DNA from 3 places in the Bacillus sp. GbtcB14 genome. Region 1 is predicted to be linked to each of the others. Evidence: riboswitches for the same ligand, from Rfam matches in the RefSeq annotation. Region 1 holds a riboswitch; each other region holds the start of a gene.

Region 1 (3,286 bases):
CGCATTCATTAACATCGCTAGTCCTACTCCAAGTACGATAGAAATAGCTACCCCTATTAAAACGACGTATAATGTTGCCGGCAAATGAACCGTGAATAATATATCTTTTAGTTTCCATATCTTCATTACAATTGCAGACGGTGACGGTAAAATGTACATTTCATCTATAATTCTTGCGCCTACTTCCCAAAAGACAAGTAAAATGCTAGAAAGTGTAAGGGCAGGTAATAACTCCTTCAACCGGCTCATCATACGAGTACCTGCCTTTGTAACATACTAAGAAGCTCATCTTTAAGCGCTAACACTTCAGGCTTATATAAATCTTTTCTTGTTCGATTACGATCAAGTGGTACAACCCTCTCGGTTAAAGTAGTTATCGGTTGATTTTCTACAACGAAAACTCGATTAGAAAGAAACAATGCTTCTTCCACATCATGAGTAATAAATAAAATTGTTTTTTCCCACTCTTTCCATTGTTCAAACAGCCACTCTTGCAAAGATGCCTTCGTTAAAGCGTCCAACGCGCTAAACGGTTCATCTAACAGCAATATCTCCCCGCCCGTTAATAAAGTTCGAATAAAAGATACGCGTTGCCTCATACCACCAGATAAATCTTTCGGATATTTTGTCTCATACCCTTGTAAGCCAAATTTATGTAACAATTCCTTTGCCTTTATTTGTGCTTCTTTCTTCTGTACACCTTGGCACTCTAGCGGCAGAGCAGCATTCTCAATAATCGTTCTCCACGGCAGAAGCATATCTTTTTGAGGCATATACCCTACAGGATGGCTCTTTGTTTCTGTCAGCTCTATCTGTCCAGTACTTGCTTCTTCTAAACCTGTAATAAGGCGAAATAAAGTACTTTTCCCGCATCCACTCGGTCCGATAATACTTACAAACTCTTTATCTTGTATAGAAGCATTTAATTCATTGATGATTGGCTTCTCATCATAATGAAAAGAAACATTATGAAACTGTAGTATGTTCTTGCTCCTCAAATCCCCACATCTCCTTACGATAGGACATATCCCAGAATAAATATTCAAATCGACTGGAATATAGGAAAATCTCCTCTAATCGATCTAGCTCTTTTTCAGACTTTCCAACTGCCATTTCATTTAATAAATCTATTAACCAAATACAAAGGTTACCGTATTCTTCAGAACTATATCCTTGAATCCACTCCCCAAAGAATTCATGATCTCTTGCTCCAGGAATATCATTTAAACGCTTTCCAATTTCCCAATAGCTCCACATACATGGAAGAAGTGCTGCTATTAATTCCGCAAGTGTGCCATTATGAGATACAGACATCATATAATTTGTATACGCTAAATTTTTAGCAGATGGCTTTGCAGACTCTATCTCCTCTATAGAAATTCCAAGTCTTTTTGCATACTGTTTATGGATTGTCATTTCTCCATTTAATATGCCATCAATTTGTTCAGCAAATTTCCCCATTACTTGTGGATTCGTTGCTTTTACAACACCAATAGCATATAGCTTTGCATAATCTAACAAATATAAATAATCTTGAATAATGTAATACTGAAACTTATCTTTTTCTAACGTGCCATCCCCCATACCTACTACAAACGGATGATTATGACTCATCTCCCAAACTGGTTGTACAGTATCTAATAATCTATCGCAAAATTTCATTTCGCTATCCCCTTTCAATTTATATATCTAAATAAAAAACCACTTCTAAATAAGAAGTGGTTACAGCAAATAAAATTATAATTTATTCGTTGCTCCACTTCCCTTCGCTAGTATTACCTAGATCAGGTCTGTAAGGGTTAAGGATTATTCCTCTCTCAGCACAACAAGCACCCCTAGTGGTTTCAATATGAAATTTTCAAATAAAAAAGCCCCGTTTCTATACGCAAAGAAACGGGGACTCATTATTAGTGTCCGAATTGCTTCCCTACGCTAGCATAATCTAGATCAGGTAATGAAAAGGATCAAAGGCTTACGGCCTACTCTCAGCTGGCAACACCAGCTCTCCTAGCAAACTATAAAATTATCACTGTCAGTATAACATCGTAATAAGACATCATCAACTATTTTAATTTTCTCAATTGTCAACAAAATAACAAAACTATATAATACTTATGTTCTATCTTAGAAATTATCATCCTAATTAATTGGATAAAAAGGAATCATTATCCTCAAAAAATTTATTTTTATGTTGATTTCATATTACATTTATGTGAATACACCCACTATATTATATCTTTATACTATAATAAAATTACAACTATACAACTAGAGGAGGTCTCTATTATATGAATATGAAAGCTACTGCTTTAACAGCAACTACTGTCGCAATTGCCTCTTTACTTCCTTCTATGGGAGAAACAAATGTACAAACAGCCAACGCTGAACAATTATCTAATGTGAAAACTGGATATGTCAAAGTCGATCAAGTAGCCTTACATACAAAAGATAACGCAAATAGCTCATCAATTGATACGATTCGCTTTAATACGAAAGTAAACATACTTGAAACAACTAATGGCTGGTATAAAGTATCTGTTAATAATAAAGTAGGTTACGTACAAAAAGATGCTATTCTACTAAAAAACAAACTTCAATCTAATAATCAATACATCGTTAATGCCAATGCATTAAACGTTCGTTCTGAACCTAATTTAGAATCTTCAATTTTAGATGTATTACCAAATGGGAAATTCGTTACCATTCAAGAAGAACAAGGCGAGTGGTATAAAATTTTACATAATGGCAAAACAGGTTACGTACAAAAAGCATTCGTGTCTAATGGTTCACAACCTTTAGTAAAAGGCATCACAGAAAATAATACGAAATACACAGTTGCAACACCTAAACTTAATGTACGTAGCAACGCTAGTACAAGTAGTGCACTACTTGGTTCATTACAAAATGGTACACAAATACAAGTAGTGGAAACTGTAGGAACTTGGTATAAAGTTCGTTTTGGCACAGGATACGGATATGTGGCAAAACATTATGTGGTGCAAAATCAAAATCAAACTCAAACAGCTCAACCTACTTCCATTCCAGCTGTTTTCAAATTCCCTACTCAAGGAAGAATTAGCTCAACCTTTGATATGCGTTGGGAACAAATGCATTATGGTATAGATATTGCAGCTCAGGGTAATGTCTCTATCCAGGCGGCAGCTGCAGGTAAAGTTGTGAAATCATATTATTCAGCTAGCTATGGCAATGTTGTGTTCATCGCCCATCAAATAAACGGGAAATTATATACAACAGTCTATGCACACATGAAAGATCGCACTGTACA
Region 2 (3,286 bases), on a different contig from region 1:
GCAAACAGTGCATATACCGGTAAACGTGCCGAACAAGACATAAACGGTGTTACAAGAACTGTAAGTAAACGTTCTTTTTCTTGTTCAATCGTTCTCGCTGCCATAATACCTGGAACATTACATCCAAAACCGATAATCATCGGAATGAATGCTTTTCCGTTTAAACCGAAGAACTCCATAATTCGATCCATAACAACTGCAATTCGCGCCATATATCCTGAGTCTTCTAGTAATGAAATGAAAAAGAATAGTGCAAAGATTTGTGGCACGAATACTAATACAGCACCAACACCAGCAATAATCCCTTCTGTAACGAGTGCTTGAATAAAATCAGAAGCACCAACACTTGTAAGTCCAGCCGTTACCCAATCCGTAAGCTGTCCACCAAAAAAGCCATCTAGCATATCCGATAAAGGTGTACCAATCCACGTAAACGTAACCTGAAAAATAAAAAACATAACTGCTAAAAAGATTGGAAGTCCTAAAATTTTATGCGTAATTAGTCTATCAATTTTTTCCGAAAAAGGAATTTTTCCTTCTTTCTCATGCTTCATAACATTTGTTTTTAACTTTTCAATATACGCTTCACGAGTTTTGTAAATGTGCTCCTCTAACGTACAATCAAGTTTTCCTTCTAAGCGAGATCGAATGGCTATGAGTTCCTTATAAATTGGTAGTGCTTTCATTTCTTTTTCTACTACTTCGTTATTGCTTAAAAATTGAAGGGCTAACCATCTTGGATGCCTATAATTCGCTGTCTCTAAAAGAGCTATAACCTCTCCAATTCCTTCATCCATTTGTACACCATATGAAATAATGAATGGTTTTTTCTCTTTTTTGTCATTTTCTTTAAGAGTCGCAAGCAGTTCTTCACAGCCTTTTCCGCTTCTTGCAACGACAGGAACAACTGTTACACCTAATAATTCTGATAACCGTTTTACATCAATTACAATTCCTCTTTGCTTCGCCACATCAACCATATTTAAACCAACTGAAACTGGTTTACCAAATTCAAGCAATTGTAATGTTAAATGCATATTCCGCTCGAATTGCGAAGAATCCACTATATTTAACATATGATGAAATTCGTCTGTTAGTAGAAAATTCGTAACGACACCTTCATCACGTGAAACTGGATTTAAATCATAAACGCCTGGTAAATCAATTAATGTTCCTTGCTTATCTTTTAATTTACCAACCTTCTTTTCTACTGTTACACCGCTCCAGTTTCCTACATACTCATAAGAACCAGTAAGTGCATTAAATAATGATGTCTTCCCTGTATTTGGATTCCCTAGCAAAGCAACCTTATTCACGCTAATTCCACCTTTATCATTTTCGCGTCACAATGACGAATACTAATTAACTGTCCACGACACTCCAATGTACAAGGACCTTTGAACATCGCTTTCTGCTTCATACGAAGTTCGCTTCCTTCAGAAAGACCAAAAGCAGCCAATCTTCTCTTTAGTAAATGATCTAAAGACTGAATACTTTTCACTAACACTTTCTCACCTATTTTAATATCTACTAAACTCATAACCTTCCCCCTCAGAAGAGAATGATAATTATTTTCAGAAAAATTATATCACACTCTATTTCACTTGGACTATATCTTTTTGCTTCATATTTATTAACATTTCAATACAATTATATTTCAATAATTGTCATAACAGATTCGTTTGCCATTCTCATCCATTTCGCTTACAATAAACAATAGCAAATAAAGAATCTCGTTATCACAGGGGGAGCCATGCCGCTGAGAGGGAACACTTCGTTCCGACCCTTCGAACCTGTTAGTTAATGCTAACGCAGGGATTGTGCAAACGTCCGAAATACATACCTCTTTTTTATTTACGTATTTCGTATCCTCCTATGATAATGTTCTTTTTTGTACAACTTGGATTTAGGGGGAAACAACATGCGTAACACCAATTTACAAGCGATGATCGAATCTGCTATTCTTGCAGCCTTCGCCCTGGTCATCGACATTTTTCCATTATTATCAATCAAACTTTCAACAGGCGGTTCCATTTCATTTGCTATGATTCCTATTTTTATTATCGCATACCGCTGGGGCTTCAAAATGGCTTTCTTAGGAGGCTTAATTTGGGGATTACTACAAATTGTCGTAGGCGATGCCATTATCGTCACACCAATTCAAGTACTCATTGAATACTTCGTTGCTTTCGCATTCATTGGATTTGCCGGTTTATTCTATCGCCCAATTCAAAAAGCACTTTTAGCACCCAATGAAAATAGCGAAGAACAATCCAGTTTAAGTAGCCGTAAAGACAAACCTTCATCAAAGCAAAACAAAGGAAAAAAAGTTATTGGTTACATTATTGTTGCTACATTTATTGGTAGCTTTGCTCGCTATTTCTGTCACTTTATCGCCGGTATTATTTTCTGGGGACAATATGCACCGAAAGGTCAATCAGCAGTTCTATATTCTTTAATATTTAACGGTAGCACAATGATTGGTTCCTATATTCTATGTACCGTTTTACTTATATTTTTATTTATCACTTCACCACGTTTATTCAAAAGCGTGAATGCATATCAAATGAATTCACAAAAAAAGGGTGCTTAACTAGCGCCCTTTTTTTATATCAAAATTCTCAATGAGTAATATCAATAATAAATACAATAAATGCACAAAGAAAAATAAATACCATCATACCTAGTAAATTGCTATTCACGGCTAATCTACTCCTTACATAACCTCATTTTCTAAACAAATTATATCGCTTAAAAATAAAGATTAGGTAAAGATAATATGAAAATAACTTAAAAAAAGCGCAGCACATATCATCTACGCTTTTTTCGGTAAATAGAAGTAAAATAACACACCATCTTCCGTATTCTTTACCCCATATTCAGCATCGTGCAGTTCTAAAATATTTTTAGAAATCGCAAGTCCAAGTCCTGTTCCACCTTGTGAACGATGACGAGCTGCATCCACGCGATAAAAACGATCCCAAATTTTATCTAATTGCTCTTCTTCAATGTGAGTACCTTTATTTTCAATACATACTTTTATACGATCTTTTTCATCTATTGTAGAAATAATAATATCCTCTTTATTTGGTGTATAACGTATCGCATTCGTAATGAAGTTCACAATGACTTGTTCAATCCGGCCTTGATTTGCGACCACTTCAAATGAACCTATATTTTTATGAACACGAAGTTCTTTTTTCTCTATTTCCAAAGAAAGGTGTTCACATATATCTTCAATTACTGTATCAATATAAAATGCATCCATTTTCATTTTATATGTGCC
Region 3 (3,286 bases), on a different contig from region 1:
CAAATGGCTGGACATCAATTACCGTTTCTATCATTATTTGTTCCGTTCTTTATCGTATTTTTAATGGATGGATTTAAAGGAGTAAGACAAACATGGCCAGCTCTATTTGTAGCGGGTAGCTCATTTGCAATTACGCAGTTCATTACAGCGACGTTCTTAGGACCAGAACTTCCGGATATTACGTCAGCACTTGTAAGTTTAGTGAGTTTATCGCTATTCTTAAAAGTTTGGCAGCCGAAAGAAATCTATCAGTCTAAAGAAGCAAATAGTGAAGTAGCTGCGGCAACGACGGCAACATCTATGCCGAAACTAACGGTAGGAAAGGTCGTAAAAGCGTGGTCTCCATTCATTATTTTAACTGTAATGGTAGTCATTTGGAGCCAAAGTTTCTTTAAAGCGTTATTTGCTCCAGGTGGTGCATTGGAAAGCCTTGTGTTTAAGTTTGAAGTTCCAGGCTTACACAATCTAGTAATGAAAGCAGAGCCAATTGTAAATAAACCGACGCCTTATGAAGCAATCCTGAAATTAGATATTTTATCAGCGACGGGAACAGCAATTTTAATTGCTTGTATCATTTCTATCTTTATTTTGAAAATGAGTGCAAAAGATGCAGTAGTAACATTTAAAGAAACATTAAACGAACTGAAGATGCCAATTCTATCTATTGGATTCGTATTAGGATTCGCGTTTATCGCAAATTATTCTGGTTTATCTTCTACATTAGCGTTAGCACTTGCAGGAACTGGCGGGCTATTCCCGTTCTTCTCACCATTTCTAGGCTGGATTGGGGTATTCTTAACAGGATCTGATACGTCAGCGAATGCACTGTTCTCGAATTTACAAGCGATTACAGCGCAGCAAGTCGGTGTATCTGAAGTACTTCTCGTTGCAGCAAATACAACGGGCGGTGTAACAGGAAAAATGATTTCTCCGCAATCGATTGCGATTGCTTGTGCGGCAGTTGGACTGGCTGGAAAAGAATCAGATTTATTCCGCTTTACAGTGAAGCATAGTTTATTCTTCGTCATTATTGTTGGTATTATGACGTATGTGCAGGCATATTATTTAACGTGGATGATTCCATAAGCAACAAAAGAAATAAACTTTGCATTTTTCAGATTATCGTGTATGATGGGAAAGTATTGAAAATTAAATCAGTGATAAACTAGGGGTGCCTAACGTATGCGTAGGCTGAGAGAGAAGCGCTTGATCTTCTTAACCCTTTGGACCTGATCTGGCTCGTACCAGCGTAGGGAAGTTAACGGCTTTACATAATGATGTCTTTTATGAGCCAGGTCCTTATTTTTTTATGGACCTGGCTCTTTTTATTTTGGCATGCGCTGGCCATATCTCGTCCTTGTCACGTACAGGGGGGCAACAAAGGTTATGAAACAGTCTGTTTCAGCTGAGCAAATTGAATTGAAATCGAGTTTACCAGGAAGTAAGAAAGTGTATGTGGATGGACCGCGCGCGGGTATGAAAGTGCCGATGCGCGAGATTGAACAAAGTGAAACGAACGGCATTCCGAATCCGCCAATTCGTGTATACGATACGAGCGGTCCTTATACAGATCCTGCGCATAAAGTGGAGCTGGAAAAGGGGTTGCAGGCGCCGCGCCACTCTTGGATCCTGGAGCGCGGAGATGTAGAAGCATACGAAGGGCGCGAAGTGAAACCAGAGGATGACGGTGTGAAAGTGGCTTCGAAACATACACCTGTTTTTCCGCAAATGGATCGCCAGCCGCTTAGAGCGAAGCAAGGGGCAAACGTTACACAAATGCATTATGCGCGCAATGGCATCATTACGTCTGAGATGGAATATGTTGCGATTCGTGAAGGAGTAGAGCCTGAGTTTGTTCGTAAGGAAATCGCGGAAGGCCGTGCCATTTTACCAGCAAATATTAACCATCCGGAAGCAGAGCCGATGATTATCGGGCGTAACTTCCACGTGAAGGTCAATGCAAATATCGGAAACTCTGCTGTATCTTCTTCTATTGCAGAAGAAGTAGAGAAGATGACGTGGGCAACGCGCTGGGGTGCGGATACGATTATGGATTTATCTACAGGTAAAAATATTCATACGACGCGTGAGTGGATTATTCGTAACGCGCCTGTACCAGTTGGGACTGTACCGATCTATCAAGCGCTGGAAAAAGTAAACGGAATTGCAGAAGATTTAACGTGGGAAGTGTATCGTGATACGTTAATTGAACAAGCGGAGCAAGGTGTTGATTACTTTACGATTCACGCGGGCGTATTACTTCGTTACATTCCGATTACTGCAAAGCGTACGACAGGTATCGTTTCACGTGGTGGTTCAATTATGGCACAGTGGTGTTTATTCCATCATAAAGAAAACTTCTTATACACTCATTTTGAAGAGATATGTGAAATTATGAAGCAGTACGACGTTTCGTTCTCTCTTGGAGATGGATTACGTCCAGGTTCGATTGCAGATGCAAATGACGAAGCACAGTTTTCTGAGCTTGAAACACTTGGGGAATTAACGAAGATTGCTTGGAAACATGATGTGCAAGTGATGATTGAAGGACCTGGGCATGTACCGATGCATTTAATTAAAGAGAATATGGAGAAAGAGCTTGATATTTGTCAGGGCGCACCGTTCTATACACTTGGACCGTTAACGACAGATATTGCACCAGGTTATGACCATATTACATCCGCAATTGGGGCTGCAATGATTGGCTGGTTTGGAACGGCGATGCTTTGTTATGTAACGCCGAAAGAACATTTAGGTTTACCGAATAAAGATGATGTTCGTGAGGGAGTTATTACGTACAAAATCGCTGCGCATGCGGCTGATCTTGCGAAAGGGCACAAAACGGCTCATCAGCGTGATGATGCACTTTCAAAAGCTCGCTTTGAATTCCGTTGGCGCGATCAATTTAATTTATCTTTAGATCCTGAACGTGCGATGGAATATCACGATGAAACATTGCCAGCAGAAGGTGCGAAAACAGCTCATTTCTGCTCCATGTGTGGGCCGAAGTTTTGTAGTATGAGAATTTCACATGATATTCGTGAATATGCGAAAGAAAATGATTTAGAAACGACAGAAGCAATTGAAAAAGGGATGAAAGAGAAAGCGAAAGAATTTAAAGACACTGGTAGTCATTTATACCAATAACACGTTACACCTCTTTACTTGATTGATCACACTGTAGTACCTAACTTAAATATAGAAGAAGCCCGCTTTGCTAAGACGGTAGCAAAGCGGGCTTTTGTCGTTTATAAGGCGAAGAAGAGGTGTACCCAGTAGTATAAGA

The links. A riboswitch is a leader RNA that binds a small molecule or an ion and turns the genes downstream of it on or off. The one in region 1 is predicted to bind thiamine pyrophosphate.
Region 2: it holds a riboswitch for thiamine pyrophosphate, as region 1 does, so the genes downstream of both, KVT31_RS22780 (energy-coupled thiamine transporter ThiT) here and tenA (thiaminase II) in region 1, are expected to answer to the same signal.
Region 3: it holds a riboswitch for thiamine pyrophosphate, as region 1 does, so the genes downstream of both, thiC (phosphomethylpyrimidine synthase ThiC) here and tenA (thiaminase II) in region 1, are expected to answer to the same signal.

The regions. Positions count from the first base shown of each region.
Region 1 covers NZ_JAGXJT010000003.1:4,750-8,035, reverse strand. Annotated here, with positions in the region: gene KVT31_RS09040 (ABC transporter permease) at 1-249, opposite strand, end outside; gene KVT31_RS09035 (ABC transporter ATP-binding protein) at 249-998, opposite strand; gene tenA (thiaminase II) at 967-1,662, opposite strand; TPP riboswitch at 1,745-1,847, opposite strand; TPP riboswitch at 1,908-2,019, opposite strand; gene KVT31_RS09025 (SH3 domain-containing protein) at 2,289-3,286, shown strand, end outside.
Region 2 covers NZ_JAGXJT010000009.1:70,307-73,592, reverse strand. Annotated here, with positions in the region: gene feoB (ferrous iron transport protein B) at 1-1,316, opposite strand, end outside; gene KVT31_RS22785 (FeoA family protein) at 1,313-1,540, opposite strand; TPP riboswitch at 1,735-1,836, shown strand; gene KVT31_RS22780 (energy-coupled thiamine transporter ThiT) at 1,922-2,593, shown strand; gene KVT31_RS22775 (sensor histidine kinase) at 2,816-3,286, opposite strand, start outside.
Region 3 covers NZ_JAGXJT010000004.1:309,559-312,844, reverse strand. Annotated here, with positions in the region: gene lldP (L-lactate permease) at 1-1,086, shown strand, start outside; TPP riboswitch at 1,158-1,273, shown strand; gene thiC (phosphomethylpyrimidine synthase ThiC) at 1,387-3,147, shown strand; gene KVT31_RS14200 (arsenic transporter) at 3,249-3,286, opposite strand, start outside.